4 regions of the Nitratidesulfovibrio sp. genome follow, and region 1 is predicted to be linked to each of the others. Evidence: predicted binding sites of a transcription regulator. Region 1 holds the regulator's gene; each other region holds the start of a gene.

Region 1 (7,735 bases):
GTGCTGGGGCTGGCTGACGCCAACTCCGAAGAATTCAACGAGCTTACCGACAATAAGGTCATCTACCTGATGACCGAGTGGTACGACTTCCGCAAGGGCGCGGTGGAGCGCCGCGACGCCTCCAGCGACAAGGGCGGCACCCTGCGCCTTGGCGCGTACCCCTGCGTGGTGGTGCCCGGCACCAAGGCGTGGGACGCCTACGGCGCCGAACGCGTGGACGAACGCCACCGTCACCGCTTCGAATTCAACAAGGCCTACTTCGAGGCCATGGCCGAAAAGGGCCTGGTGTTCAGCGGCCTTTCGCCCGACGGCGAACTGGTGGAAATCGTGGAACTGCCCGACCATCCGTGGTTCCTGGGCTGCCAGTTCCACCCCGAGTTCAAGTCCAACCCCATGCGCCCGCACCCCTTGTTCCGCGAGTTCATCAAGGCGGCCAAGAAGGAAGCCCAGGGCGGCAAGAAGGGCAAGTAGCCCGCCGCTGGCACGCACATCACGGATATGACGCAACGCGCCTTCCCCGCGGAAGGCGCGTTGCCGTCCGTGGGGCGTCGGCGGGGGACGGCGTGGATAGGGCGGGACGCACGCGGTGTCGTGCCCCGTGCGCCTGTTTTTTCCGTATCCCTTTTTTCCGGTATCCCTTGACGAGGCGGCATTGCGTCGCAATGTTACGTGTCTGCGTGGCAAGCGTTTGCCTCTTGCGTGGTCATCGCCGGTCTTTCCCTGAAAGCGTCCGCCTTTCGCCGGACCATCGGCAAACCGATGTGGCGAAAGCCGCCGACTGATGGTAAAAGCGTCCGGCGGGGCAGGGGGGGGGACGCGCCCTTTTCGTCCCGCACCGCCCGCAGCCACACTGCATATTTTCGAAGCGCACCGCCCGCGCGCGCCATATGCGACCACACGTGCCGCATGCGGCCGGGGCACCGCGCCCTCATCCGCCACGGAGAACCATGCATCCCGAATCACCCAGCACCACCCCGGCCCCCGAATCACCGGTCGCCCCGGCCACATCCGGCGGCATGACGCCGGACGCCCTGTACGAGCGCCTGAAGGCGCGCCGGTTCATTTTCGCCGGGCCATGCGCCCTGGAAAGCCTGGAACTGGCCCTGGACACCGCCCATGCCGTGCGCGAGGCGGCCGAGGCCGCCGGGCTGTTCGTCGTGTTCAAAAGCTCGTGGGACAAGGCCAACCGCACGTCGCTGGACGGCTTTCGCGGCCCCGGACTTGCGCGCGGCATGGAATGGCTGGCCCGCATCAAGCAGGAAACCGGCCTGCCCGTGGTCACCGACATCCACGAGCCGGAACAGGCCCGGCCCGTGGCCGAAGTGGCCGACGTGCTCCAGATTCCCGCCTTCCTGTGCCGCCAGACCACCCTGTTGCTGGCCGCCGCCCAGACGGGCCGGGTGGTCAACGTCAAGAAGGGGCAGTTCGTGGCCCCGTGGGACATGGCCCCGGCGCTCGACAAGCTGCGCTCCACCGGCAACAACCGCATCCTTCTGACGGAACGCGGGGCCAGCTTCGGGTACAACAATCTGGTGGTTGACTTCCGTTCGTTGCCCATCATGCAGGGCTTCGGCGTGCCGGTGGTGTTCGACGCCACCCACTCGGTGCAGTTGCCCGGCGGCAAGGGCACCTCGTCCGACGGCGACCGCCGCTTCGTGCCCATGCTGTCCCGGGCAGCCGTGGCCGCCGGGGTCGACGGGGTGTTCCTGGAAACCCACCCCGACCCCGACCACGCCCTGTGCGACGGCCCCAATAGCTGGCCGCTGGACAGGTTGGCCCCGCTGCTGCGCGATTTTGCCGCCCTCTGGAGTCTGCCCCATGCGAGCTGAAGACCTGGCCCGGTCCATCTCGCTGCTGGTGCTGGACGTGGACGGCGTGATGACCGACGGCGGCCTGTACTATGACGACGAAGGCCGGGTGACCAAGCGCTTCAACGTGCAGGACGGGCTGGGCATCAAGCTGGCGCAGGCCGCTGGCATCACCGTTGCGGTGATTACCGGGCTTGCCTCCGGCGCGGTCGAGGCGCGCATCCGCAGCCTTGGCATAGAGGACTACCACGCGGGCTTCCTGCACAAGTCGGAATGCATCGACTCCATTCGCCGCAAGTATGACCTTGAATGGTCGCAGGTGGCCTACCTTGGCGACGACTGGGTGGACTTCGGTCCGCTGAAGCTGGTGGGCCTGCCCATGGCCGTGGCCAACGCCCAGCCAGAGGTCAAGGCCCTGGCCCGCTACGTGACCACCACCAACGGCGGTCACGGTGCCGTGCGCGAAGCCATCCGCTTTCTGCTGGTGGAGCAGGGGGTGCTGGACCGCATGCTGGAAAGCTGGCCGGAGCAGGCATGAGACGCCGTACGCTGTTGATCCTGCTGCTGGTGGCACTGCTTGTCGGCGGGGCCGCCGCGTGGCGCTGGCAGGGCGGAATGCGCCAGGCGCTGGAATCGGCCATTTCCGGCGGCGTTACCGATGCCACCACGCTGGAAGAGGCGGTGGGTGTGGCCATGAAGGGTATCGAGCTGGTGCAGGGCGAAAAGGGCATTGAACTGTGGCGGCTGAAGGCCACTTGGGCCCAGTTGCGCCAGAGCAACAACGCCATCGACGTGGACAGGCCCGACCTTGTCTACCAGATGGACGGCGGCAGGCAGCTGCGCATCGTGGCCAGGAAGGGCGAAGTGCAGCAGCAGATACAGATGATGCGCATGTGGGACGATGTGCATGCCACCCACGACCGCCATGAACTGTTTGCCAGGCTTATGGTGTACAACGGCACCAGCCGGACCATGTATTTTCCCGAAGGCGCCCGCATAGAGGGGCAGAGCCTTTCGGGCAACGCCACTAGGCTGGAATGGGACATGGCCAGCGACGTGCTGCGCGGCAGCGACGGCGTGTCCATGCTGCTTGTTCCTCGTTCGGGCGGCGTGAACGGCGAGCCCGCTACGGACAAGGCCGCGACCACCAGGGCGACTTCGGTCAGGACCGGACAGGCGCAGGACGCCCGCAAGGCAGCCGCCCCCACTCCCCCGCAGAAAAAGGCCGCCGCGCAAAAGAAGACCGCGCAGAAGGTGCCGGACAAGAAGTCGTCGGGCAAGAAGTCGCCGGACAAGAAGTCATCCGACCAAACGTCACCGGACAAGAAGTCAGCGGCCCCCAAGGCCGCGCGGCGGGACGCGGGCGCATCCAAGCCAACCAAGCAGGAGAACAGGCAATGAGACATACCGGCATCCGCTCCGCGCTGTGCGTGGCGCTGCTGTTGACCTTTTCGGCCCCCGCCGTGGCGGCTGACGCCAAATCGGCCACCGAGGTGCGTCGTGACGTGCCCACCGCCGTCAAGTCCGACCGCATGCAGTACGACGCCAAGGGCCAGGTAGTGGTCTTCGAGGGTGATGTGTACGTCCAGCGGCCCGACTTCGAGATGTGGGCCGAAAAGATTACCCTGCACCTTCGCAAGAAGGCGGCCAAGTCCGGCAAGGCAGGGGCAGGGCAGGGTGCGGAAGCGTCTGGCACTTCGGGCACTTCGGGCGCTTCTGGCGGGACGGGGGCGGGTGGCCCAGGTGGGATGGACGCGGGCGAGATCGACCGCATGGTGGCCGAGCGCAACGTGCGCATGAAGCGCGATACCCGTACCGGCGAATGCGAGAAGGCCACCTACACCGTGGACAACGCCGTGCTGGTCATGGAAGGCAACCCCGTGCTGCACGAGGGCGAGAACAGCATCAAGGGCGACATCATCACCTTCTACACCCGCGAGAACCGCAGCGAAGTGCGCGGCACCTCCACCAAGCGGGTGCAGGCGGTGTTCACCTCGTCCGGCGACGTGAACCCCCTTGGCGAATCCAGGGATAACGGCAAGGACGCCAAGCCCGCTTCCAAGGACCCCAAGGACGTCAACGACACCAGGGACGCCTCCACGGGCGATGCCACCTCCAAGGGGGCTGCCCAGTGAGCTCGATGCTGCGCGGCGAGGACCTGCACAAACAGTTCGGCCAGCGCGAGGTGGTGCGCGGCGTATCGCTGACGGTGACCCAGGGCGAGACCGTGGGGCTGCTTGGCCCCAACGGCGCGGGCAAGACCACCACGTTCTACATGCTCATCGGCATCATCAAGCCGACATCGGGACGGGTCGAGCTTGATGGCCGCGACATCGCCGACTGGCCCCTGCACGAACGGGCACGGGTGGGACTGAGCTACCTGCCGCAGGAAAGCTCCATCTTCCGTCGGCTCACCGTGCGCCAGAACCTTCAGATGATTCTCGAACACACCGGGCTTTCCAGGGCGCAGCAGAAGGAACGCAGCGACATGCTGCTGGAGGACTTCGGCATCACCCACCTGGCCGATTCCGTGGCCCTGCATCTTTCCGGCGGCGAACGACGACGGCTGGAGATCGCCCGGTCCATGATCCGCGAGCCCAAGTTCATCCTGCTGGACGAACCGTTCGCGGGCATCGACCCGCTGGCCGTGGACGACATCCAGCAGCTCATCACCGGCCTGCGCAACCGGGGCATCGGGGTGCTCATTTCCGACCACAACGTGCGGGAAACCCTGCACATTTGCGACAGGGCCTATCTGGTGCACCAGGGCGAGGTGATACTGGAAGGCACCCCAGCTCATATCGTGGACAATCCGCGCGCGCGGGATGTGTATCTGGGCGAAGGCTTTTCGCTGTAACGACTGCCGGTTTCACGTCCTGCCAGGCAAATGCGCAAGGGGCCACCCCTTCCATGTTCACGGCGCCTTCCGCATTTGCGGGGGCGCCGTGTCCGTTGGAGGCAGCGCCTTCGACAGGCGATTGCGGACAGGGGGCGCAAGGGGCCGCCGATGGTTTGCGACGTGTTGGCGACAGCGGTTGCATACTTCTTGCTTCTATGGCATGGTTTCCCTAACCTCTTGGGGAAGGGAACACATTTCCACAGTGGGCCGTTTCTTGCTTGCCGTCGCGCACCTCGTCGCGTCGTCATCTCGTTCGGCCTCAACGCAAGGTTACAGGATCCCGGCGCAGGGCCATACGGTCTCGACGCAGGGTCATAGGGGTTGCCCACGCATGGCATTGGAACTCAGGCAACAGCTCAAGCTCACCCAGCAGCTGGTGATGACGCCGCAACTGCAACAGGCCATCCGGCTGTTGCAGCTTTCGCGACTGGAGCTTGTCGAGACGGTGCAGCAGGAGATGCTGGAAAACCCGTTTCTGGAGGAAGCCCAGGACGAGGCGCCCCAGGTCGAGGTGCCCGACCCGCGCGAAGCCGCCACCGCAGCTGCCGACGTTGCCTACGACCGCGAAATCGCACGCGATGCCGACTGGGAAGATTACCTGGGCGACTTTGCCAGCACCAGCCGCCAGTCCACGGTGCGCGAATCGGAAATGCCCGAGGAGATGACCTCGTTCGAGGCCCGCTACGCCGCCAAGCCCTCGCTTGAAGGGCACCTGATGTGGCAGTTGCGCCTGTCCTCGCTTACCGAGCGCCAGAAGGACATCGGCGAGGTGATCATCGGCAACATCGCTTCCTCGGGCTACCTGCATGCCACGGTGGACGACATCGCCGAAATGGCGGGCGTGGCCCCAGCCGAGGTGGAGCCCGTGCTGCATGCCGTGCAGCGCTTCGACCCCGTGGGAGTGTCCGCGCGCACGGCGCAGGAATGCCTGCTGGTGCAGATCGAGATGCTGGGCTACACGCGCGACAGGGTGCTTGTGGAACTGGTGCGCGACCACCTGGAAGATCTGGAAAAGCGCCGCTACAAGCCGCTCTTGCGCAAGTTCCGCCTGACCATGGAGGACCTGAAGGAGTACCTGGACCTCATCCAGACCCTGGACCCCATGCCCGGCGCCAGCTACGGCGGCGGCGACCCCCAGTTCGTCAGCCCCGACGTGTACGTCTACAAGTACGACGACGATTTCATCATCATGCTCAACGAGGACGGCCTGCCGCACCTGCAACTGAGCACCATGTACGAGCGGTCCGCCGCAGCGGCCGCATCCGCGGGCGAACGCGAATATTTCCAGGAAAAGATGCGCTCTGCCTCGTGGCTCATCAAGAGCCTGTACCAGCGCCAACGCACGCTGTACAAGGTTGTGGAATCCATCGTGAAGTATCAGCGCGGCTTTTTCGAGGACGGGGTTTCGCGCCTGAAACCGCTCATCCTCAAGGATATCGCCGACGACATCGGCATGCACGAATCCACCGTCAGCCGCATCACCACCAGCAAGTACGTGGCCACACCGCACGGCATCATGGAGTTGAAGTTTTTCTTCAACAGCGCGCTGGATCTGGACGACGGCAGCCAGGTGGGTTCCGAAAGCGTCAAGGCCCTGATCAAGAAGCTGATCAGCGGCGAAGACCCGCACGACCCCCTGAGCGACGAGCGCATCGGCGAAATTTTGAAGGAACAGCTCAAAGTCAATATTGCCCGCCGGACCGTTGCGAAGTATCGTACTGCCATGGACATTCCCTCCTCTTCCAAGCGGAAGGAGCTGTTCTGACGGTCCGAGGCCCGCGCCAGACCATGCGCGTGGCGGCATCCGTCTTCTGCGGCGCACCCGGCAACCGCACCCAGCGTGCGTGCCGCGCGCCGCTTTCCCCCTCTCACCACAGGAGGAGCGTATGAACATCGCCTTCACCTTCAAGAATTTCGAACCCTCCGACCACCTGAAGAAGTACGCCCGCCGTCGTCTTGAAAAGCTTGGCCGGTTCGTCGGCAAATCCGCCCTGGAAATGCAGGTGAACCTTTCCGTCGACAAGTTCCGTCACAAGGCGGAAGTGCAGATGGCTGGCGACGGCTTTACCTTCTCCGCCGTCGAACAGTCCGAAGACATGTACGCCACCATCGACCTGGTGCTGGAAAAGCTGGAATCCCAGCTGCGCAAGCAGATGGAAAAGCTGAAGGACCGCCGCCGTTCCGTCCAGTCCGACAAGTTGGGCAAGCTGGGCAAGGGCATTGACGTGTTCACCTTCGGCACCGTGGGCGAAGGCGAGGAGCGAACCATCACCGGTACCGACCACTTCGCCCCCAAGCCCATGCACGTGGACGAGGCAGCCATGCAGCTTGACCAGGGCGACAACGAGTTCCTGGTGTTCCTGAACGCCGAAGTGGAACGCGTCAACATCATCTACCGGCGTCGCAACGGCGATTTCGGCCTTATCGATCCGGTCGTCTAGGCACCATACATGAGGCTTTCGGAGTATCTTCAAGATGATCTGATCCTGTCCGAGCTCTCCGCCAGCACCAAGAAAGAGGTGCTGGCGGAACTCGTGCAGGCCGTGGTGCGGCGGCATCCCGAAGTGGATGCCGCCGTTGCGCTGGGCGTGTTGCAGGACCGCGAGTCGCTGGGCACCACCGGCATCGGCGACGGGGTGGCCATACCCCACGGCAAGCTGGTGAACATCAACGACATCGTGGTGGCCGTGGGGCGCAGCGTGCCGGGCATCGACTTCGACGCGCTGGACATGAAACCCTGTCACCTCTTTTTCCTGGTACTGGCACCGGAACAGGTGGCGGGCATGCATTTGCGCATCCTGGCCCACATCTCCCGCCTGCTGAAGGATCCGCAGTTCCGCCGCGCCATGATCGACGCGCAGGACGGCGAGGCCTTCACGGCCCTCATGCGTACGACGTGACGCGCACCACCTGACGCGCGGCAGGTCCGGAGCGACGGAGCAGGGCGGGGCCACCGCCCCACTGCCTGACCGTACCGCGCACCTCCCACTCGCAGTTGTCGCGCACCCATCGCGCCCCTGAAACGGCA
Region 2 (7,735 bases), on a different contig from region 1:
GGTGGTGATTTTCAGGAGGGGCCTTGCGGCATTCTAGAATCTAGAATATGGAATGTCCATGAACCTGCTCCCGCAAGATGTACTCGTCATGCTCAAGCTTTCGGTGGCGCGGCGTACCCGCTGGACCTACGACCAGTTGGGCGTGGCGCTGGGCATGAGCATGTCCATGGTCCACAGTTCCATCAGGCGTGCCGCGCAAGCCCGGCTGTACGATGAGAACAGGCGAAAGCCCGTGCGCGCCGCGCTGGAGGAATTTCTGGTGCATGGCGTGAAGTACGCCTTTCCTCCAGACATCGGCACGGTGACGCGCGGGGTGCCGACGGCTTTTGCCGCGCCCGCACTGAAGGGAGAACTCCTGCATGATTCGGGAGCCGAAGCGGTGTATGTCTGGCCGTATCCGGAAGGGGACCATCGGGGCGTGTCTCTGTCGCCGTTGTATAAATCAGTACCGGTAGTTGCCTTGCGCAATACCCGCCTGTACGACGCCCTGAGCCTGCTCGACGCCATCCGCATCGGGCGGGCGCGTGAACAGCAGCGGGCGGCTGAATTTCTGAAAGGCATGTTGCGGAGCGATGATGCGCCGACTGCGTAACATCGGCCATGTGTTGGACGCCGCGCGCCTGCTGGGCGACCTTGCGGACGAAGTGGCCTTCGTCGGCGGGGCCAGCGTGGCCTTGTTGCTGACCGACCCGGCGGCCCCGGATGTACGTCCCACGCTGGATGTGGACGTCATTGTCGAGGCGGCCACGCGCCACGACTATTACCGCGTGGCCGACCGCCTGCGGTCACGCGGCTTCGCGGAGGACATGGATGTGGTGTGCCGCTGGCGACACGGAGCGCTGGTGCTCGACGCCATGCCCACGGACGATGCCATTCTGGGCTTTTCCAATTGCTGGTACGCCGATGCCTTGCGCCATGCCGTGCGCATGACCGTGGACGGCGTGACCTTGCGGGTGGCCGCCCCGGCGTATTTTCTGGCCACCAAGCTGGAAGCCTTTCGGGGGCGGGGCAACGGCGATTACCTCACCAGCCACGACATGGAAGACCTGGTGGCCGTGCTGGATGGCCGATCGGATATCGCGGGCGAGGTACAGGCTGCGGACGCAGCCGTGCGCGGCTACCTTGCTGCGGCCTTTGCCGCGCTGCTGGCCGATGACGACTTTCTGGACGCGCTGCCCGGCTACCTGCCGCCCGACCCGGCAAGCCAGAGGCGCGTCCCCCTGCTCATGGGGCGCATGCGCCCCATCGCCACGGGTGGGGTGTAAACGTTTTCCGGCTTCCGCGCTGCCGACAGAAGTCCATATTACACCGAGGCATCCCGCATTCCGCTTTTGCAAGGAGTACCCCCAGAATGATGGACCAAGCCTATCTCGCCAAGCTCGACCCCACCCGCTTCCCGTCCCCGTGCTTTGTGGTGGACGAGGCCCGCATAGAGGCAAATGCCGCCATTCTGGACACGGTGCAGCGCCGCACCGGGGCAAAGGTGCTGCTGGCGCTGAAGGGCTTTGCCATGTGGAGCCTGTTTCCGCTGCTGTCGCGCGCGCACGGCGGGGTGCTGCACGGCACCTGCGCCAGTTCCCCGCACGAGGCGCGGCTGGGCCGCGAGGAATTCGGGGGCGAGGTGCACGCCTTTGCCGCCGGGTACAGCGCTGCGGACATGGCCGAATTGGTGACCCTGGCCGATCATCTGGTGTTCAACTCGTTCGCGCAGTGGGACCGGTTTCGCCCGGCGGTGGCGGCGGCGGGGCGGCCCATCGAGTGCGGCATGCGCATCAATCCGGAGCACTCGGAAGGGGCGGTGGCCATCTACAACCCCTGCTCGCCGGGTTCGCGCCTGGGGGTGCGGCCCCACCACTTCGAGGCCGCCCTGGCCGAGGCGGCGGCGCGCGGCCAGGACGCGCTGGACGGCATATCCGGCCTGCATTTCCACACCCTGTGCGAGCAGGACGCCGACGCGCTGGACCGCACCCTGCACGCGGTGGAGGCGAAGTTCGGCGCGCATCTTTCGCGCATGAAATGGCTGAACTTCGGCGGCGGGCATCACATCACCCGTCCCGGCTACGACCTTGACCTGCTGTGCCGGTGCATCGACCGCATGCAGCAGAAGTACGGGGTGCGGGTGTATATCGAGCCGGGCGAGGCCGTGGCCCTGAACGCCGGGGTGCTGCTGTGCACCGTGCTGGACGTGGTGCAGGCCGACATGCCCGTTGCCATTCTGGACACCTCTGCCGCCGCGCACATGCCCGACGTGCTGGAAATGCCCTATCGCCCCGGCTGCATCGGTTCCGGCCTGCCGGGCGAGAAGGCGTGGACCTGCCGTTTCGCGGGCAAGTCGTGCCTGGCGGGCGATGTCATCGGCGAATACTCGTTCGACGCGCCCCTGCAACCCGGCGACCGGCTGGCCTTCCTGGACATGGCCATCTACAGCATGGTCAAGACCACCACCTTCAACGGGCTGCAACTGCCCGCCATTGCCCGCTACCGGTCGGCAGACGCGGATGGCGATGCCGTCGGGCGGGGCGCGCGGCGCGAGGTGGTGCGCTCCTTCGGGTACGAGGCGTTCAAGTACCGCCTGTCCTGATGCGGCGGGCATGCGGTTCGCCAGTCCGTGCGGCTTTCGGGGGTGCTTGCGCCTGCGTTCGGCAATGCCTAGCATGTGTCCATGCGGGCGCCATGCGCCCCGGAGGCAGCCATGATCTACATCGATGACAACGCGCGGGAGCGCATTTTGTCGGACGGCGGCAACGTGATCGTGTACATGCAGGCGGCGCGTGGCTGCGGCTGAGCATCGCGCATCATGCCCGTGCGAACCCCCGCCGTGCGCGTGGGGCAACCCCCGGAATGGATGCGGCCCGCCTTTCACCGGCACATGGTGGACGGCGTGGTGGTGTGGCTGGACCCGTCGGTAAAGCGGTTGCGCTGGGACGAACCGGCCCGCGTGCGGCTGCGCCGGTTCCTGTGGTTTTCGTATTTCGACGTGGAGGGGGCGCGCACCCTGGTGGCCTAGCCTGCCGGGGGCGAGAGCCCCGCGCTGACGTGAGCGGACGTGCGCGGCCCGTGCGATTCCTGCGGCCCGTACGATCCGTGGGGTCCGTACGATGTGCGCGGCCCGTGGGGGCGGGCGCGGTCTGGCGCGGACCCTGCGTGCCGTGCCCATGTGCCGCAGATCGCGGCCCGGCACGCGCTTTTCGGTTCATGGTTTCGGCTGCCGCCCCCCGATGGGCGGCGTTGTTGGAAGGGCCGCGCGGCATGTCAGGGGTGTCATGGCGCGCGGATGGGCAAACAGCCGCCTCCCCGCGCGGGAAGGCGTTACCGGAGCTTGCCATGCGGCACGCCGAAGGGCGTTTCTTGGCCTCTGAACTGGACAATGCCGCGCCCGCCGGGGCGCGTTTTCATGTCATCCCCGTCCCCTACGAAGACAGCGTTTCCTACGGCGGGGGCACGGCGGCGGGGCCTGCCGCCATCCTTGCCGCGTCGGACCAGCTGGAACTGTGGGACGGCGAATCGGTGCCCGCAGAGCTTGGCATTCACACCGCGCCCGCCGTGGACTGTTCCGGCGGGGCGGAGGCGGTGCTGGCGCGCATCGAGGCGGCCACGGCCACGGCCCTGTCCCACGGGGGGCTGCCCGTGCTGCTGGGCGGCGAGCATACCGTCACCCTTGGGGCGCTGCGGGCGCTGCACCGCCAGCACGGCAGGTTCGGGGTCATCCAGTTCGACGCCCACGCCGACCTGCGCGACAGCTACGGCGGCACCCCCTACAGCCACGCGGCGGTGATGCGCCGCGCCGTGGCCGACCTTGGCCTGCCGCTGTTCCAGATCGGGGTGCGCGCCCTGTGCCGCGAAGAAGTGGACTGCCGCGCCGCGCTGGGCATCGGCCATCTGGACGCCGCCGCGCTGGCCCGCCACGGCATCCCCGACCCGCTGCTGCCGCCGGGCTTTCCGGAACGCATCTACGTGACCTTCGACGTGGACGGGCTGGACCCCTCCATCATGCCCGCCACCGGCACTCCGGTGCCCGGCGGCCTTGGCTGGTACGACGCCCGGCGCTGCCTGGAACTGGCCATGGCCGGGCGGCAGGTGCTGGGCTTTGACGTGGTGGAACTGGCCCCCATGCTGGGCTTTCACGCGGCGGACTTTGCGGCGGCGCGGCTGGTGTACGACATCATGGGGCTGGTGCAGCGGCTGGGCCGCTGAGCCGGATTCCTCTTCCGTCCCTGTTCTCCGCGCGCGGTTCTCGCGCGGGGGCCAGCCTTCTGCCGCATGTCGTGGGGCCGGACGTCCGCACGCCCGCGTCCCACCCGCACACGTCCTACCCGCACCCAACAACGACAGCGCCCCGGCTTCCGGATGTTTCCGGGCCGGGGCGTTCGTGGTGTGATGGCATGGGCGGGATGGGGACGGTGCGGGGGCGGTGCTGATGCAGCAGGGCCGCCCCCTCCACCGGCCATCCCCGGTCAGATGGTGCCGCCCCCGTCGCGGGGCACGGTCAGTCGTCTGCCCCGTACCAGCAGCGCGGCGAACTCTTCCGGCGGCAGGGGGCGGCTGAACAGGAATCCCTGCACCTCGTGGCAGCCTTCCAGCAGCAGGAAGTTGAGCTGTTCCGGCGTTTCCACCCCTTCGGCCACCACGCGTAGCCCCAGCCTGTCGGCCATGGTGATGATGGTGGCGGCGATGGCCGCGTCGTTGGGGTCGTCGGGGATGTCGCGGATGAACGAACGGTCGATCTTCAGCGAGGTCAGCGGCAGGTTCTTGAGCTGGGACAGCGAGGAGTAGCCGGTGCCGAAGTCGTCCACCGAAAGGGCAATGCCCATTTCCGCCAGTTGGTTCAGCTTGCGGATGGTGTGGTCCGCGTCGGTGACGATGGTGGATTCGGTGATTTCCAGTTCCAGCAGGTGCGGCGGCAGGCCCGTTTCGGCCAGCACGTCGGCCACCATGCCCACCAGGTTGCGGTGGCGGAACTGATGCAGCGAAAGGTTCACGGCCACGTGCAGGTCGGCGTGCCCGGCATCGCACAGGGCGCGGGTTCTGGCGCAGGCCAGGCGCAGCATGTGCTCGCCAAGGGGCACGATGAGCCCCGTGGATTCGGCCAGCGGGATGAACTCCGCCGGGTGTTCCTGGCTGCCGTCGGCGCGGGTCCAGCGGGCCAGGGCCTCCATGCCGGTGATCAGGCCGGTGTTCAGGTCCACGCGCGGCTGGTAGTGGGCGGTGATGTCTCCGGCGGCCAGGGCGCGGTGCAGGTCGCCTTCCAGCGACAGGCGGCGCACGGCGCGTTCGTTCATGGCCGGGGTGAACAGGTGGTAGCGGCGCTTGCCCTGTTCCTTGGCGCGCGACATGGCGATGTCGGCGTTGCGCACCAGGGTGTCCGGGTCGTCGCCGTCGTCGGGAAACAGGGCTATGCCCACGCTGGCGCCCACGAACAGTTCGTGTTCCTGCACGCGCACCGGGTCGGTGAACCGGGCCAGCAGCCGTTCGGCCACCTGCGCGGCGTCGCGTTCGTTCTCCACGTCCTGCAGCACCACGACGAATTCGTCGCCGCCCACGCGGGCCAGGGTGTCCTGCGGGCGGACCATCTGGCGCATCTGCTCGGCGGCCTGTTGCAGGTAGATGTCGCCCACCATGTGGCCCAGGCTGTCGTTGACCTGCTTGAAGTTGTCCAGGTCCACCGACAGCACGGCCACCTTGCGGCCCTCGCGCCGGGCGCCGTTGATGGCCATGCCCAGCCGGTCGCGCAACAGGGCGCGGTTGGGCAGGCCGGTGAGCGCGTCATGGTGGGCCTGGTGCTGGATCTGCGATTCCTTGGCCTTCAGTTCCGTGATGTCGTGGAACACGGCCACGTAGTATTCGGTGCGCCCGGTGGGGCCGGGTATGGCGCTGATGCTCAGCCACTCGGGGTAGACCTCGCCGTTCTTGCGGCGGTTCCAGATTTCTTCTTCCCAGCGGCCATCCTCCACCAGGGTGCGCCACATGTCCTCGTAGAAGGCGCTGTCGTGGTGGTGCGACTTGAGGATGCGCGGGGTCGCGCCCACGGCTTCTTCCGCCGGGTACCCGGTGATGGTGGTGAAGGCCGGGTTCACCGCCACGATGGTACCTTCCGGGTCGGTGATGCAGATGCCTTCCAGCGCGTTGCGGAACACCCGTTCGAACAGCCGCGCCTGCCGTTCGGCGGCGCGGCGGCCGGAAATGTCGTGCACCACCACCAGTGCGGCCATGCCCTCGCCCCGCAGCAGGGACAGGGGCAGGGGCTCCACGCTCACCTCGGCCTCGTGGCTGCCCTGCGCGGTGGCGCAGACCCCCTCCATGCAGAAGCCGCCGGTCGGGCAGGATTCGTGCGGGACTGTGGGCGGTCCCGCCGGGGTGGCGTCGGGCAGGGGGCTTCCGGCCAGCAGGTTGTCGATGCGGGCCTCGATGTCCGGGGGCAGCAGGTCCGCCGTGCGCAGGGACAGCAGGGCCTGGCGCGGGTGGCCGGACATGCGTTCGGCGGTGCGGTTGCAGTCCACGATGCGGCCGCCCTCGCCGCGTACGTACACGGCGTCGGGGGCCAGTTCGAACAGCGCGCGGAAGCGGGCGGTGCTTTCGGCAAGCGCGGCGGTGCGCTGGCGCACCTCTTCTTCTATTTCGGCCTGGACCAGGGCGGTGACGTCGAAGGCCAGGCCCAGCACGGCACCTGCCCCGGCCACCTCGGGCGGCAGGGGCAGCTTGGCCACGCGGAACACCCGCTCGGTAGCGTCGTCGGGCAGCATGCGCTCGCACAGCATGGGGGTTTCGTCGGCGGCCACGCGCCGGTCCTCGTCCAGCAGGGCGCTGGCCACGGCATGGGGAAAGATGTCGTGCGGGGAAAGGCCCACCATGTCCTTGCCGGGCACTCCGGCCAGGTCGGCGTACAACTGGTTGGCGGCCAGATAGCGGCCCTGGCCGTCGCGCAGGAACATGGCCACCATGGGGTTGTCCAGCAGGGCGCGCAGCAGGCCGGGCATCTTGCCGGCGGACGCGTCGTCGCCAGCCCTCACCCCGCCAACTGCCCCACCGGTGGCGTGCTGTTCCTGTTTCCTGTCCCGCCTGTCGCCCGTCCTGTCGTCCGTCATTCGGAACCCCCCTTGAAAGCACGGCGCACGTGGATGTCCAGATGGCATGCCATACCAGAAAGCGCGGGGGGCCGGAAGAGGCTGACGCGTACCCCTCCTCTGTGCCTGTCCATCCGCCGACCGGCTGCCCGTCACATGACTGCGCGGACGACGAATGCGGGCAGGCGACCCGAATGTGGGCGATGCAGGGGAGGGGGCGGGGCGGGGGTTGCACAGGTCGCGCCAGTCGTGCCATTGTGCATGCATCGGCATTCCCTTGCCATGCCTTGTACCGCCGTGTTCTGCATGATCGCGGGCATTCGTCCGCGCATGCCGCGCCCGGCCCGGTGGGCGACAGCGGGGGGTGCGCCCACGCGACGCCACTGGCGCGCACAGCACGAAGGAGTCCGCGTCATGCCCTATGCACGAATACTGCTTCCCATGGATGGTTCGGAGCATGCCCGCCTGGCCCTGCGCCACGCGGTGAACCTGGCTCGTTGCGGTGGCACGGGGCACGTTGTGCTTATGCACAGCTTTGGCGAAATTCCCGCCCTCATCGGCGGCGAGCCGCGCGAGGAACTGGTGCGTGAATGCACCCAGGAGGCGGAAGCCATGCTGGCCGAGCCGCGCGCCCTGCTGGACGAACTGGGCGTGCCCAATTCCGTGCGCATCGT
Region 3 (7,735 bases), on a different contig from region 1:
GTCCTGCCAGAGCAGCAGCATGGCCTTCTGGTGCTGAACAAGCCCCAGGGCCCCACCTCGGCCCAGTGCATCGCCAGGGTGAAGCGGCTTGGCCAGAAAAAGATCGGACACGCGGGCACCCTCGACCCCATGGCGAGGGGGGTGCTCCTTGTGCTGTTGGGGCACGCCACAAAGATTTCCGGCCACCTGATGGCCGACGGCGAAAAGGTGTACCTTGGCACCCTTCGCCTTGGTACCACCACCGACACGTGGGACGCGGAAGGCAGCGTGACGGCCACCGCCCCGTACGACCACGTGACCCCGGACGACATCCGGCGCGAGGTGGAAAACTGGCTGGGCAGCACCGAACAGGAAGTGCCGCCTTACTCCGCCGCCAAGCACCAGGGGCAGCCCCTTTACAAGCTGTCCCGTGCCGGGCGCGAGACGCCGGTAAAGACGAAGACCGTCGAAATTTCGCGGGCACAGGTCGTATCGTGCGACCTGCCGTCCGCGACCTTCCGGGTAACGTGCAGTTCCGGCACCTACATACGGTCCCTGGCCCACAGCTTGGGGATGCGTTTAGGGTGCGGCGCCATGCTTACGGAACTGACCCGGGAGTACAGTCACCCGTTCGGTATTGACGAGGCGCACGAGCTTGATGCCGTGCTCGCCGAGCCCGAGCGGTTGCCGGAGCGGGTCATACCCGTCACGCGTGCCCTGCCCCACTGGCCCAAGCTGCGCATCAGCGCGGCGCAGGAAGCCGGGGTGCGCAACGGAATGACCGTGCCGTACATTCCCGAAGCCATGGCGGAACTGCCATTCGCGGAAGGATTGAAGGCCATCATGCTCGCTCCGGACGACACGCCCGTGGCCCTGGCCGAGACGCGCATCGTGAACGCGCAGCCGGTCTGGACCGTGCTTCGGGGACTGTGGAGCCAGTAACATCCACCTGGAGGATACAGCTGTGGTCATGGACGTCGATCAGAAGAAGAGCATCATTGATGTGCACGCCAAGCACGAAGGCGACACCGGTTCGCCCGAAGTGCAGGTTGCGCTGCTCACCGCCCGCATCGAACAGCTCACCGGGCACTTCAAGGCTCACAAGAAGGACTTTCACTCGCGCACCGGCCTGCTGAAGATGGTCGGTCAGCGTCGCAAGCTCCTCAAGTACCTGAAGGCCAAGGACGTTCAGCGCTACCGTGCGCTGATCGAAAAGCTGGGCCTCAGAAAGTAATCCGCCATCGGCGGGGTTCGCCGTCGCGTGACGGCGGGCCCCGCGCGATGCGCATGGGCGCCGAGTCGCCCCCAACACGCAGCGTGAAGGGGGGTCCGGGAAGAGTGCCATGCGGCAGCCGATACGCTGGCGCCGGACAAGCCATGACGGCAATCCGTCACGCCAGGTCCGCACGTCAAGTCCGCACGCCATGGTCTTCTCCCCGGAATCCCCTTCGCTGAACCGAAGAGGAATGCAACAATGCAGAGCGTTTTCAACGCTACCCGCGTCTCCGCCATGGTCGGCGGAAAAGAAATCATCCTTGAGACCGGCCGTCTCGCCAATCAGGCGCACGGCGCGGTCTGGGTGCAGTGCGGCGGCACCGTGGTGCTGGTCACCGCGTGCACCCAGCCCATGGAACGCGACATGGGCTTTTTCCCGCTGACCGTGGACTATTCCGAAAAGATGTACGCCGCTGGCCGCATCCCCGGCAGCTTCTTCCGCCGCGAAATCGGCCGCCCCAGCGAACGCGAAACCCTGGTCTCGCGCCTCATCGACCGCCCGGTGCGCCCGCTGTTCACCAAGGGCTTCCGCGATGAAGTGCAGATTCTCGCCAACGTCATCTCCGCCGACCAGGAAAACGACAGCGACGTGCTGGCCCTTACCGGTGCCTCCGCCGCGCTGTCCATTTCGCCCATTCCCTTCGAAGGCCCGGTGGCGGGCGCGCGCATCGGCCGTGTGAACGGCGAATTCGTGCTGAACCCCACCCTGAAGGAAATGGAAGGCAGCGATCTCGCCATCGTCATCGCCGCCTCGCGCGACTCCGTGGTGATGGTGGAAGGCGAAGCCCAGTTCGTGCCCGAAGACGTCATCGTGGCCGCCCTGGAATGGGCCCACAAGGAAATCCAGCCCCTCATCGACGCCCAGCTCAAGCTGGTGGAACTGGTGGGCAAGGCCAAGATGGCCGTGACTCCCCCGGTGGAAAACACCGAGCTGAAGGCCCGCGTGGACGAACTGGCCACCACCGAACTGGACGCCGCCCTGCGCATCCCCGAAAAGATGGCCCGCAAGGACGCCCGCAAGGCCGTGAAGCAAAAAGTGCTCGAAGCCCTGCTGGCCGATCCGGCCCTGGCCGAGAACGCCAACCTTGGCCGCGAAGTGGGCGACATGCTGAGCGCCCTGGAAAAGGTGCTGGTGCGCCGCCGCATCCTGAAGGAAGGCACCCGCATCGACGGTCGCGACACCAAGACCGTGCGCCCCATCCTCATCGAAGCGGGCCTCCTGCCCCGCGCCCACGGTTCCGCCCTGTTCGCGCGCGGCGAAACCAAGTCGCTGGTGGTGGCCACCCTTGGCAGCTCCACCGACAGCCAGCGCATGGATTCGCTGGTGGGCGACGTGACCAAGAAATTCATGCTGCACTACAACTTCCCCGCCTACTCGGTGGGCGAAGTGAAGATGTCGCGCGTGTCCCGCCGCGAAATCGGCCACGGCGCCCTTGCCGAAAAGGCGCTGAAGCCGGTGCTGCCCGTTGACGATTCCTTCCCCTTCACCCTGCGCGTGGTGGCGGAAACCATGGAATCCAACGGCTCCTCGTCCATGGCCGCAGTGTGCGGCGGCAGCCTTTCGCTGATGGACGCGGGCGTGCCCGTCACCGCCCCGGTGGCCGGCGTGGCCATGGGCCTGATCAAGGAAGAAGGCGAGTACCTGGTGCTCACCGACATCCTTGGCGATGAAGACGCCCTCGGCGACATGGACTTCAAGATCGCGGGCACTGCCGAAGGCATCACCGCCGTCCAGATGGACATCAAGATCACCGGCCTGCCCACCGAAGTCATGGCCCGCGCCATGACCCAGGCCCGCGAAGCGCGCCTGCACATCCTGGCCGAAATGGCCAAGGTGCTGGAAGCCCCCCGCACGGAACTGTCCAAGTACGCGCCGCAGCATGCCGAGGTGTTCGTCAACCCCGACGTCATCCGCATCATCATCGGCCCCGGCGGCAAGAACATCAAGGCCATCACCGCTGCCACCGGCGCGTCCATCGACATCGAGGACAGCGGCAAGGTCTCCATCTTCGCGCCCACCTTCGAAGCCATGGAAATGGCCCGCGAAATGGTGCAGTACTACGACCAGCGCGCGGACCTGGGCAAGAACTACGTGGGCAAGGTGCGCAAGGTGCTGGAAATCGGCGCCATCGTCGAAATCCTGCCCAACCTCGAAGCCCTGGTGCACATCTCGCAGCTGGACACCAACCGCGTGGAACAGGCTGGCGACGTGGCGCGCCTTGGCGAAGACATGACCGTGAAGGTCATCGAGATCAACGGCGACCGCATCCGCGCCAGCCGCAAGGCCGTGCTGCTGGAAGAACAGGGCATCGAATGGAACCCCGAAGACACCGCCCGCCCCTCCGGCCCGCCGCGTGATCGCGGTGACCGTGGCGATCGCGGTGGCCGTGGCGACCGTGGCGGCGACCGCCGTGGCGGCGATCGCGGTGGCCGTGGCGGCGACCGTGGTGGCCGTGGTGGCGACCGCCGCTAGGCGAGCCGCAACACAGCAGAGCGCAATACAGACGGGCGCGGGGATATCCCCGCGCCCGTTTTCATTGCCGTGCCGCCCGCCCTGGCAGGGGGAACGCCCGCACGGCCCGGCGGCCTGACATCAGTGGTCGCACGTATTCGCGCCAAGCTCCAGACTGTTGCCGAACCACGCCGCCACAAGGTCTGCCGGATCTGCGGCGGAAGCGCCCACCAGCACCTGTACGCCGCGCTCCTCCAGCAACTGGCGGGCCCGTGCGCCCATGCCCCCGGCGATGACCAGCCGGGTTCCCGTGTCCGCGATCCATGCGGGCAGCACACCCGGCTCGTGGGGCGGAGGCGTCAGCAGTTCCTGCCCCGTCACGGTGCCGCTGCCGGGGTCCACGGTCAGCACGGCAAACTGCTCGCAATGGCCGAAGTGCTGGCACAGCTTGCCTGCCGCCAGCGGAATGGCGATTTTCATGTCCGATATCCCTTGCGGCGCATGGCCGCCGTTGTCGTTGGCCCCATTTCCCGCAGTTTCCACAGTTTCCACAGTTTTCGCAGTCGCTGCTGTTTCCGCCGCAGTTGCCCGCACAAGCGGGCACACCCCCACGGCGGCTCGCACCACCGGACCGAAGGCCCGGATCACCGGATGCTCCGGTTCCTGCCCGGCTACCGGCTCCCCGTCCAGCAGGCTGCGTCCGGCATCACCGGCACTGGTCAGGTCGGGGTGCAGGGGAATGCTGCCCAGGAACGGCACGCCGGTCTCACGCGCCAGTTGCTCGCCGCCCCCAGGGGGAAACAGCGGGGTCAGTTCGCCGCATTTCGGGCACACGTAGCCGCCCATGTTCTCGACGATGCCCAGGATGGGGTTGCCGATCTGACGGCAGAACCCCACGGATCGCCGCACGTCGTCCACGGCCACGCCCTGCGGCGTGGTGACGATGACCGCATGCGCGTCCTCTCCCAGCAGTTGCAGCACCGAAAGCGGCTCGTCCCCGGTGCCGGGCGGGCAGTCGACAACCAGCACGTCCAGATCGCCCCAGCGCACGTCCACCAGAAACTGGCGCACCATGCCCATCTTCACCGGGCCGCGCCAGATTACCGGCACTTCCGGGTCGGGCAGAAAGAACCCCAGCGACATCACCCGCAGGTTCGGCCCCGCGCTCACCGGGGCCATCCAGCCTTCGCCCGCCACGGGCCTGGCCCGGCCAAGCCCCAGCATGCGCGGCACGCTGGGACCGTGCACGTCCACATCCAGCAGGCCCACCTTGCGCCCGGTGCGGGCAAGCCCCACGGCAAGGTTCACGGCCACGGTGCTCTTGCCCACGCCCCCCTTGCCGCTCAGCACCACCAGCTTGGCACCTACCCGCCCGGCCATGCGTACCGGGGTTTCGGTACCGTCGCCCAGCCCGGTGGCATCATGCCCGGCATGCCCGTCCCGACCACCATGGTCGCCGTGCCCGCCGCAGCCCGATCCGGTGCAGCCGCCGGTGGCCTCGACGTGTTGTTCGCCGCCGCAACCGGCCCCGCCGCAGCCGCAACGCTGCTCCTGTTCGTGGGTGTCCGTATCCATGGTTACCAGTGCCCTTCCCGGTCCGGCTCCGCCGCCGGGGCCAGGTTGCCGTCCGCCATGGCCCGCAGGGCCTGGCGCGCGGTGGCGTGCGTTGAAAGATAGATGGCGATGCCGCCCCGGCGCAGTGCGGTGAAGGCCTTGGGTCCCACATGACCGGTAATCACGGCCTGTGCCCCGGCATCGGCAGCGGCCTGCGCGGCCTGAATGCCCGCGCCCTGGGCCAGGGACATGTTGGAGGCCGCATCCAGCCTGCGCACCACCCCGGTGACCGTATCGCACAGCAGATAGCCCTGCGCGCGCCCGAAGCGCGGGTCCAGACGGGCATCGAGAAGGGCGTCGCCCCCCGCCGCGCCGGGCGGAGTGCCCGGTGCTGCGTCCTGCACGGTGATGAGAACCTGCATGCTGTCATTCTCCTGCGTTGCGACGCCGCCGCCGAAAGCAGACCGCGTCCGTTGTGTTGCACGTACCGCCGCGCCGTGGCCCGTTACCCCAGCCCGGAAGCGGGCGGCATCCGGGCATGGCAAGTGCGTCCGGCCTGCCCCGGACAAGGGCGGACAGCACGTCCGCCTCGCTGCCCGATAGCCACGGCAGGACGGCGATCCCGGCCATCTCCACGGCGCTCTGCCAGCAGGGGCGGATGCCCCCGCACACCAGCAGGGAAACCCCATGGCGCGACAGAACGTTGATGAGCGGCGCGGGTCCGCCATCCGGCACGGGGAGGACGGTCCGTTCCGCCGGAACGCCGCCGGTCATGCGCACGCAGCGCAGTTCGGCGGCCGTTTCCAGCAGCGTGGCAAGGCGATCCTCGAAGCAGGCAAGGCAGACATGGGCATTCATGGTGTCCCCACGGCGCGGCGGTCGTGCCCCCATCAAGCATGCATGATGCCATTCAAGAATATGCTGCAATCACAGCGTTTTGCCAGAAAGGGGCATCTCGGAACCTTCGCAACCAACCCACGCCATAGGCGCAAAACACGCCCGCAACGAAAAAACGGGCGCATTACACGCCCGTTGCCCTTCTGCGGCGGCAGGACAGCATTCCGCCATCCGCCCCGTCACGGCATATCACCACATGGTGCCGCAGCAGGGTCCGGGCATTTCCCCGGCCCGGCTCCTTCCGCCGCCTGCTGCTCAGTCCGCCCCGCCGCCCTTCAGGATGCGCCGCAGGGTATCCTTGGAAATGTCCAACTCGCGACAGGCAGCCATGACCCGCCCGCCATGCCGCCGCAGGGCCTCGCGCGCCGCGTTCAGTTTGGCGGCGGCCATGGTGCGCGGACTGCTTGTCACGGCCTGGGCGGGTGTGGGTCGGGCAGGCACGGTCTGGGCGGACGTGGTCCATCCCGGCCCCGCCGCAACCGCCGCCACCAGCCCCGCAGGGTCCGCAGTCCCCGCAGGGCCCGCAGTCCCCGCAGTCCCGCCCGGCTGCCCTACAGGCTGGCAAACGGGCGGGGTCTGCGCCCCCAGCAGGTATTCCGGCAAGTGTTCCAGTTGGATGAACCCGCGCGGGCACAGGATGAACGCATACTCGACGATGTTCTCCATCTCGCGCACGTTGCCGGGAAAGGGGTAGCGCAGCAGCAGGTGCAGCACGTCCTCGGACACGCCCTCGATCTCCTTGCCGCTCAGCAGGTTGCGCTGCGCCACGAAGTGATCGAGCAGCAGGGGGATGTCTTCCGGCCGTTCGCGCAGGGCGGGCAGGCGCACCATGACCACGTTGAGCCGGTAGAACAGGTCGCTGCGGAATCCCCCCTCGCCCGCCATGCGTTCCAGGTCGCGGTTGGTGGCGGCGATGACCCGCGCAGGCGCAGCCTGGGGGCGTACCCCGCCCAGCGGCTCGTACACCTTCTCCTGCAGCACCCGCAGCAGTTTCACCTGCAATGGCAGGGGCATGTCGCCTATTTCGTCCAGAAAGATGGTGCCGTCGTCCGCCAGGGCAAAGCGCCCCGGCTTGTCGCGCCGCGCGTCGGTGAACGCCCCGGCCTTGTAGCCAAACAGTTCCGATTCCAGCAGGTGTTCCGGCAGCGCCCCGCAGTTCACCCCCACGAAGGGCCTGCCCCGCCGGGGGCTGAGGTTGTGGATGGCGCGCGCGAACAGTTCCTTGCCGGTGCCCGATTCGCCCAGCACCAGCACAGGCGCGTCGCTGGCCGCCACCTGCGGCAGGATGCCCAGCAGGCGGATCATGGCCGCGCTGCGGGTGACGATGTCCTCCACCGTGTGCTGGCCGTCCAGTTGCTTGCGCATCAGGTGCAGCGCGGAAAGGTCGCGAAAGGTCTCCACCCCGCCAATCAGCCTGCCGCGCCGGTCACGCAGGGGCGCGCCGCTGATGCTCACGGGCACCTTGCGGCCATCCGGACGCAGGATGAACACCGAGCGGTTGCCCAGTTGCGTATCCTGTTCGATGCAGGCCCGCAGCACGCAGGCCCCGTCGCAGATGCTGGAATGGAACACGTCGCG
Region 4 (7,735 bases), on a different contig from region 1:
ACCACCCTGGTCTTCGAAAAGAAGAAGGATAAGTTGTTCAGCGAGGCTCGCGAAAAGCGCACGAAGAAAAAGAAGTAGGGCGTCGTGGCGACTTGCCTGCCGCGTCCGGCGCGACGGCCAGACACGATGTGTTCGGGATACGAGGAAACCCCCGCGCGACGGTTGTTGCGCGGGGGTTTTGCTTTCAGTCCGTGCTTCCCGTCTGTGCTTCCGCCGGTCTGGCCTCCTTGTCGGCCTGGTCGATGGCGGCGCGCCGCAGCGGGCTACTGCTGGTCCACGCCCTTCATGGCCAGGCTCACCCGGCCGCGCGCCCGGTCCACCTCCAGCACCCGCACCTGCACGGTGCGGCCAGGGGCCACCACCTCCGACGGGTCGCGCACGAAGCGGTCGGACAGCTGGCTGACGTGCACCAGGCCGTCGCGGTGCACCCCGATGTCCACGAACGCCCCGAAGGCCGTGACGTTGGTGACGATGCCCGGCAGCACCATGCCCGGTTCCAGGTCGTCGGGCGAATGCACCCCCTCCGCGAAGCGGAACGGGGTGAAGGACGGGCGGGGGTCGCGCCCCGGCCTGGCCAGTTCTGCCAAAATGTCACCAAGCGTGGGCAGCCCCACCCCCTCGGAAACATACTGCTCGGGTCGGATGCGCCCGCGCAGGTCGTCGCGGCGCAGCAGGTCGGCCAGGGCGCAGCCAAGGTCCGCCGCCATGCGGGCCACCAGGGTGTAGCGTTCCGGGTGCACCGCGCTGGCATCCAGCGGGTTGTCGCCGCGCACCCGCAGAAAGCCTGCTGCCTGCTCGAAGGCCTTGGGGCCAAGGCGCGGCACCTTCAGCAGGTCCTTGCGGCTGCGAAAGGGGCCGTTCTCCGCCCGGTGGAGCACGATGTTGCGGGCCAGCACCGGGCCGATGCCGGAAACATGGGCCAGCAGTTCCGGGCTTGCGGTGTTGGCGTCCACGCCCACGGCGTTGACGCACGAGGCCACCACCTCGTCCAGGGCGCGGCGCAGGGCGGCCTGGTCCACGTCGTGCTGGTACTGGCCCACGCCCAGCGAGCGCGGGTCGATCTTGACCAGCTCGGCCAGCGGGTCCATGAGGCGCCGCCCGATGGAAACGGCCCCGCGCACGGTCAGGTCATGGTCGGGAAATTCGCGGCGGGCCACGTCGGACGCGGAGTACACCGAGGCCCCGGTTTCGTTCACCAGCACCACGTCCACCCCTGCGGGCAGGCCCGCCCCCCGCACGAAGGCCTCCGTCTCGCGTCCGGCGGTGCCGTTGCCCACGGACACCACCTCGATGCCGTATTTCGCGCAGCAGTCGCGCAGGGTGCGCGCGGCGCGTTCCGCCCCGGCGTCGCCGGTCAGCGGATGAATGACCTCGTGGTGCAGCAGGGTACCCTGCGCATCCAGGCAGACCAGCTTGGACCCGGTGCGCCAGCCGGGGTCCAGCGCCAGCATCCGGCGACCGCCCAGGGGCGGGGCCATGATCAGTTCCCGCAGGTTGGCGGCGAATACCCCGATGGCCTGGGCCTCCGCCCGCTCGCGCAGGGCCGTGCGCAGTTCGTTTTCCAGCGAGGGGGCCAGCAGCCGCTTCCAGGCGTCGGCAAGGGCCGCATCCACCTGCCCGGCGGCTGTTTCGGGCCGTGGGGCGGGGCCGTTGGCGGCGATGCCCGCCCGGCGGTGCAGGATGTCCAGCGCGTCGGCGTCGTCGGGGCGCACGGCCACGGACAGGAAGCCTTCGCGCTCGCCGCGCAGCATGGCCAGCAGCCGGTGCGAGGGCATGGCGGCGGCGCGTTCCTCGTGGCCGAACCAGTCGGCGTAGGTGGCGCCTTCCGCCTCCTTGCCGGGCACGGCCTTGGCGCGCAGCACGGCGCGGCGTACGAACAGGTCGCGCAACGTACCGCGCAGGGGGGCCGATTCCGCGTAATTTTCGGCCAGGATGTCGCGGGCACCGGCCAGGGCGGCCTGCACGTCGGGCACGGCCAGTTCCGGGTCGGTGTCTTTCGGCGTGACATGGGGCGCGGCCAGCGCAAGGGCGTCCGCCGTGGGCCGCGCGGTGCGCAAGGCCTCCGCCAGCGGGGCCAGTCCGCGCCGCCGGGCCTTTTCCGCGCGGGTAATGCGCTTTGGCCGGTAGGGCAGGTACACGTCCTCCAGCGCGGCAAGGGTGGCGGCCCCGGCCACGGCCCCGGCAAGTTGCGGGGTGAGCAGCCCGCGCTCCTCCAATGATGCCAGCACGGTCGCCCGTCGTTTATCCAGTTCGCGCGCCTTTTCAAGGGCATCGCGCACGGCGGACACTTGTACTTCGTCCAGGCTGCCGGTGGCTTCCTTGCGGTAGCGGGCGATGAACGGAATGGTGGCCCCTTCGTCCAGCAGGGCCATGACGGCGGATACGCCGGACACCGGCAGGGACAGCGCGACGGCCAGGACTGCCGGGGCGGCGGAGATCGGCGCGGCTGCGGGAATGGCGGCGGGGGTGGGGCTGTTGGCCTGAAGTTCTGGCGTCACGGGATATTCCTGTTGTTGTCCGGTGGCGGACGATGTAAGTATGTGATTACGTCAGTGGATTGGTATTCTGCCACAGTCCTGCCATCCGCAACCGAGAAGGAGGCCTGCCATGAGCCATACCGAAGCCGATCTGCCCGCCGTCATCCACGAGGCGGAGTTCGTCATCCTGGCCGACGGAACCCAGGTGCGCTACGAGGAAAGCGGCGGCGCGCGCGACGTGTTCGTCAACGACGAATGGTCTGCCCGCTCCACGCTGTTTCCCGGTTCGGACTACTGTCTCGAAACCGGGGGCTGCACCTATCTGCTCACCGCCACCGATGACGGGCTCAAGGTCGAGAAGCAGTAGCCAGTCCGGAGCCCGGCGTGCGGCCGGAAAATTGCGGGGCCGCGCATGTGCGCGGCCCTTGGCGTTCGCGGTGCCGGATCATGCGGCGTTTGGCGCTGCCGTTCTGCAGGCACGGGCTTTGGCGGCTGCGTGCTGCCGGGACTGCCCTGTCAGTTGATCGGCCCCTGCCCGCGCGCGGTAAGCCGGGCACGCAGATACGCGCCCAGCAGCGCGCCCGAGTCGTCCGGGCCATTCTCGCCGCCCTGCGTGATGCCAAGGGCGTGCAGGTCTTCCGCCACCTGGCGCTCCATCTTTTCCGACTCCATGAACATCACGTAGACCAGGGCGATGGTGGCGTCGTTCTCTTCGCTGCCGTCGCACAGGGCCGCCACGTGTTCGTGGGGCACGGTTTCCTGCAGGCGGTCCACGAACAGGGAGGCCCACTTGCCGTACAGCGATTCGGGCAGTTGGGGCACCATGGCCGACAACGCCCGCGCACCCCGTTCGTCCATGTCGGGCAGGGTCACGGCCAGAAAGTCTTCCAGGGCCTCGGTGCGGCGCCCGGCGTCGCGCGACAGGTGGCGCAGCACCGTGGCGACAAGGTGGGCGCGGGTTTCGTCGGGGGTGAGAGGGGATGCGGACATGCGGGCTGCTCCTGCGGCGGGGTGGTATCCGTCCGATGCTCCGCGCGGCAGCGTGCGGGGCATGACAAGGTGCGCAGCCTAGCTCAGGCAGAGCCGCCGCGCAAGGTTGGCGGGCCGTTTCGGACTGCCACTGCCCGTTCCTGATGGGCGCCGGGAGCGGCTGGCTGGCACGTGCGGGCAACAGGGAGGGCCTTGGAACGACAATGCGGTTTCGCGTGGGCGAAACCGCATTGTCATTTTCGTAAAACAGCCGGTGTCGGCGGTGTCGGCGTCGTTCCGGCGCCCATTTCAGGGGGGCCGTGCGGCAGGTGCCGACCGGGCCGGACCATCTGCGGGTTTTCCGCTGCCGTCGTTACAGGACTGCCCGCACGGCGGCCAGGGCGGCCTCGTAGTTGGGTTCGTGGCTCACTTCGGGCACGATTTCGGTGTAGGTGACCGTGCCGGACCGGTCCACCACGAAGATGGCGCGGGTCAGCAGGCGCAATTCCTTGATCACCACGCCGTAGGCGTTGCCGAAGGCAAGGTCGCGGTGGTCGGACAGGGTTTCCAGCGCGTCCACCCCGGCGGCGCCGCACCAGCGGGCCTGGGCGAAGGGCAGGTCGCAGCTGATGGTCAGGATGCGCACGTCCGCGCCAAGGCGGGTGGCTTCCTGGTTGAAGCGCCGGGTTTCCATGTCGCACACGCCGGTATCCAGCGAGGGCACGGCGGAGATGAGCAGAACCTTGCCCGCGTAATCGGCCAGGGTGCGCGGGGACAGGTCGTTGGCCAGGGCGGAGAAGCCGGGGGCCTTGTCGCCCTTGGCCACCGGGGTGCCGCCGAGGGTGAGGGGCGTGCCCCTGAAGGTGATGATGCCGGTACGGTCCATGGGTATCCGCCTCCTGCGGAAGGGGGTTCAAAGGGTCCGCCTCGTGTGGGAACGAGGAGCCCTGGCGGGGCCCGCGCCCCGGTGGGGGGCGCGTCGGTTCCGTGTCCTGGTCGCCTGCGGCAGGCGGTGGGCACGGTGGTTCGACAAGCCATACCACAATGGCGCAGGCATGCAAACCGGAGCGGCGTACTTTTTCCGGAGCTTGCTGCAAAAGTGTCGGTTTTTACAAAATAGGTATTGAGTCGCCTTGCTGTGTTACCAAAATGGAAAAAATGAATGTTGCCTGGTTTGCGCAATGGGGCGAATTCATTGGAACCGACCATTTTGTAGCAAATGGCACGCTCCTTGCCTTTACCATGGCATCGTTCGGGTTTGCCCCTGTCCGTTCGGTCCGGCAGGGGATGTACGTCAACATTTCGAGGAGGTTCACATGAACGCGGCGGATACCGCCTTCATCCTGGTCTGCTCCGCTCTGGTCATGTTCATGACCCCGGGGCTTGCCCTGTTCTACGGGGGGCTCGTGCGTGCGCGCAACGTGCTGTCCACCACCATGCACAGCTTCATTCTTGTGGGCGTGGCCAGCATCGTTTGGGCGGTCATCGGCTATACGCTGGCGTTCGGCCCCGACATCGGCGGGGTCATCGGCGGGCTTGATTTCGCGTTCCTGAACGGCGTGGGCATGGAGCCCAGCGAAACGGTCACCAACATCCCGCACCTGCTGTTCATGGTGTTCCAGTGCATGTTCGCGGTGATCACCCCGGCCCTCATTTCCGGCGCCTACGCCGAACGCATCCGCTTCCGCGCCATGCTGCTGTTCTCGGTGCTGTGGCTGGTGGTGGTGTACGCCCCCATGGCCCACTGGGTGTGGGGTGGCGGCTGGATGTTCGGCATTGGCGCGCTTGACTTCGCCGGTGGCGCCGTGGTGCACATGAGCTCCGCCGCCGCCGCCCTGGCCGCCGCCCACGTGCTGGGCCGCCGCCACGGTCATGGCCGCGAGCCCTTCGTGCCGCACAACCTTCCCATGACCGTGCTTGGCGCGGGCATCCTGTGGTTCGGCTGGTTCGGCTTCAACGCGGGCAGCGCCCTGGCCGCCAACGGCCTGGCCGCCAACGCCTTCGTCACCACCCACCTGTGCGCCGCCGCCGCCTCCATCAGCTGGATGGCCGCCGAATGGCTGCACAGCGGCAAGCCCACCACCCTGGGCGCCGCCTCCGGCGCCGTGGCCGGCCTTGTGGTCATCACGCCTGCCGCCGGGTTCGTTGCCCCCATGCCCGCCATCATCATGGGCCTCATCGGCGGCGCCCTGTGCTACGGCGGCGTGCTGATGAAGCATGTCTTCAAGTACGACGACGCCCTGGACGTGGTGGGCGTGCACGGCGTGGGCGGCACCTTCGGCGCCCTGGCTACCGGCGTCTTTGCCACCACTGCCGTGAACACCGCCACCGGCCTGCTCTACGGCAACCCCTCGCAGCTCTGGATCCAGTTCATCTCCGTGGTCGCCACCTGGTTGTTCTGCTACGTGGCCAGCCGCATCCTGTTCCATGTGGTTGACGCCCTCGTCGGCCTGCGCGCGGATACGGAGTCGGAGGTCGCGGGCCTCGACGTCAGCGAGCACAACGAAGCGGGTTATCAGCTCTAAGCTTGCCGCTGCCGCCGTTGTCGCCTACAAGGCGGAAGGGGTTATCCCTTCCCTGAACACGAACCGAGCTTCAGGATGGACATCATGAAGAAACTTGAGATCATCATCCGCCCCTTCAAGCTGGACGAGGTCAAGGAAACGCTGGCCGGCCTTGACGTGAAGGGCATGACCGTCACGGAAGTGAAGGGCTTTGGCCGCCAGCGCGGCCACAAGGAAGTGTACCGCGGTGCCGAGTACCAGGTGGACTTCATGCCCAAGGTCAAGATCGAAGTCGTCGTTGACGACGCGCAGGTGAAGCCGCTGGTCGATGCGGTGGTCAAGGCCGCCCGCACCGGCAAGGTGGGCGACGGCAAGATCTTCATCTCGCCGGTGGAAGACGTGCTGCGCATCCGTACCGGTGAAACCGGCGTGGAAGCCATCTAGCCGCAACATACCGCAATCCATGGGCGGCGCCTCGGCAGCGATCGGGGCGCCGCCCGTCCATACCCACCTTCCACCCCCCACACCCTACATGACGCAGGCACACGGGCCATCTTCCTCCGCTCCCGCCGGTACTCCCGGCATGCCGCGCGATGCCGCCACGGTGCTGCGCGAAGGGCGCGCCGCGCTGCTCGAACGCCTGGACGCAACCCTTTCCCCCGCCAATGCGGCACCGCAGGAGAACGCCTGCGCCACCCGGCCCGACGCTCATTGCCGCGACACCGCGCCCGCGTCCACGACCATGGGCGCACCGCGTTTCGAGCGGGCCTACAGCCGCCTGCTGGACGACTATTTTCGCCTTCGCTTCGCCGAGCTGCGCGGCGGTCACGACAAGGTGGCCCTGGTGGCCGTGGGCGGCTACGGCCGCGAGGAACTGTGCCTGGGATCGGACATCGACATCCTGATCCTGTGCGGCCGCTCCATCCCGCCGCAGGCCATCGACCTGGCCCAGCCGCTGTTTCTGCCGCTGTGGGACGCGGGCTACACCCTGGGGCACGGGTTCCGCACCATCGGCGACTGCGTGAAGCTGGCCGCCAAGGACCACAAGGTGCTGGCCAGCCTGCTGGACGCGCGGTTGATCACCGGCAACGAGGCCCTGTTCCGCGAGATGGTGGATCGCCTGAACGACAAGGTGCTGCCGCGCCGGGGCGCCTCGTTCCTGTCATGGAACGACGAGGAACACGAGCGCAGGCGCGCCGCGCACGGCGACGGTGCCGTGCTGCTGGAACCCAACCTGAAGGAAGGCCTGGGCGGCCTGCGCGACTACCACCGCATCCTGTGGCTGGGGCGCATCCGCAACGAGGCGGGCACCGTGGAGGAAATCCTGGCCCAGGCCGGGTTCTCCGCGTCCGATGCCGCCCTGTTGCGCGAAAGCGTGGGCTTTCTGCACGACGTGCGCAACCTGCTGCACCATCTTTCGCGCCGCAAGAACGACCAACTGTTTCTGGACCTGCAACCGGAAATCGCCGCCCGCCTCGGCTTTCACGAATGCGGCAACCTGCTGGCCGTGGAATGCTTTCTGGGCCGCCTGCACCGCTGCATGTCGCACATCAAGGCGCTGTCCGCCGCCTTCCGGGGTACCCCCGGCGGCCCGGTGCACCCCGACCAGCCCTGCCCCGAGGTGGAAGGCCCCGTGGTCATGGCGGGCGGCACGCTGCACATCTGCCTGCCCGATCCGGTCGCCGTCACCCCCGGCCTGGCCCTTTCCGCCTTCGTGCGGGCCGCCGAATGGCCCGGCCCCAACGCCCCCGCCCCCGACTGGAATACCCGCAAGGCCATGGAGCA

Evidence for each region. Region 1 encodes sigma-54, which starts transcription at its own class of promoters, with help from an activator protein. Its sites were predicted from a motif close to CTGGCACGGNNNNTGCTT; they were not measured.
Region 2: the regulator sigma-54 is predicted to act here: its motif matches at 3,129-3,146, upstream of speB (agmatinase).
Region 3: the regulator sigma-54 is predicted to act here: its motif matches at 6,153-6,170, upstream of ABWO17_RS06450 (NifB/NifX family molybdenum-iron cluster-binding protein).
Region 4: the regulator sigma-54 is predicted to act here: its motif matches at 4,666-4,683, upstream of ABWO17_RS08650 (ammonium transporter).

The regions. Positions count from the first base shown of each region.
Region 1 covers NZ_JBDXXH010000002.1:649,880-657,614, reverse strand. Annotated here, with positions in the region: gene pyrG (CTP synthase) at 1-471, shown strand, start outside; gene kdsA (3-deoxy-8-phosphooctulonate synthase) at 1,017-1,829, shown strand; gene ABWO17_RS05885 (KdsC family phosphatase) at 1,819-2,346, shown strand; gene lptC (LPS export ABC transporter periplasmic protein LptC) at 2,343-3,209, shown strand; gene ABWO17_RS05875 (LptA/OstA family protein) at 3,206-3,943, shown strand; gene lptB (LPS export ABC transporter ATP-binding protein) at 3,949-4,665, shown strand; gene rpoN (RNA polymerase factor sigma-54) at 5,039-6,472, shown strand; gene hpf (ribosome hibernation-promoting factor, HPF/YfiA family) at 6,594-7,148, shown strand; gene ABWO17_RS05855 (PTS sugar transporter subunit IIA) at 7,158-7,607, shown strand.
Region 2 covers NZ_JBDXXH010000001.1:24,776-32,510, forward strand. Annotated here, with positions in the region: gene ABWO17_RS00085 (hypothetical protein) at 53-592, shown strand; gene ABWO17_RS00090 (hypothetical protein) at 576-1,265, shown strand; gene nspC (carboxynorspermidine decarboxylase) at 1,352-2,581, shown strand; gene ABWO17_RS00100 (hypothetical protein) at 2,798-3,007, shown strand; gene speB (agmatinase) at 3,325-4,194, shown strand; gene ABWO17_RS00110 (sensor domain-containing protein) at 4,455-7,082, opposite strand; gene ABWO17_RS00115 (universal stress protein) at 7,476-7,735, shown strand, end outside.
Region 3 covers NZ_JBDXXH010000003.1:119,485-127,219, reverse strand. Annotated here, with positions in the region: gene truB (tRNA pseudouridine(55) synthase TruB) at 1-921, shown strand, start outside; gene rpsO (30S ribosomal protein S15) at 944-1,213, shown strand; gene pnp (polyribonucleotide nucleotidyltransferase) at 1,454-3,727, shown strand; gene ABWO17_RS06460 (iron-sulfur cluster carrier protein MrpORP) at 3,848-5,281, opposite strand; gene ABWO17_RS06455 (NifB/NifX family molybdenum-iron cluster-binding protein) at 5,284-5,682, opposite strand; gene ABWO17_RS06450 (NifB/NifX family molybdenum-iron cluster-binding protein) at 5,687-6,118, opposite strand; gene ABWO17_RS06445 (sigma-54 interaction domain-containing protein) at 6,413-7,735, opposite strand, start outside.
Region 4 covers NZ_JBDXXH010000004.1:56,363-64,097, forward strand. Annotated here, with positions in the region: gene ABWO17_RS08625 (tetratricopeptide repeat protein) at 1-78, shown strand, start outside; gene ABWO17_RS08630 (Tex family protein) at 264-2,456, opposite strand; gene ABWO17_RS08635 (hypothetical protein) at 2,608-2,844, shown strand; gene ABWO17_RS08640 (hypothetical protein) at 2,994-3,467, opposite strand; gene tpx (thiol peroxidase) at 3,820-4,332, opposite strand; gene ABWO17_RS08650 (ammonium transporter) at 4,763-5,971, shown strand; gene ABWO17_RS08655 (P-II family nitrogen regulator) at 6,056-6,394, shown strand; gene ABWO17_RS08660 (bifunctional uridylyltransferase/uridylyl-removing protein GlnD) at 6,534-7,735, shown strand, end outside.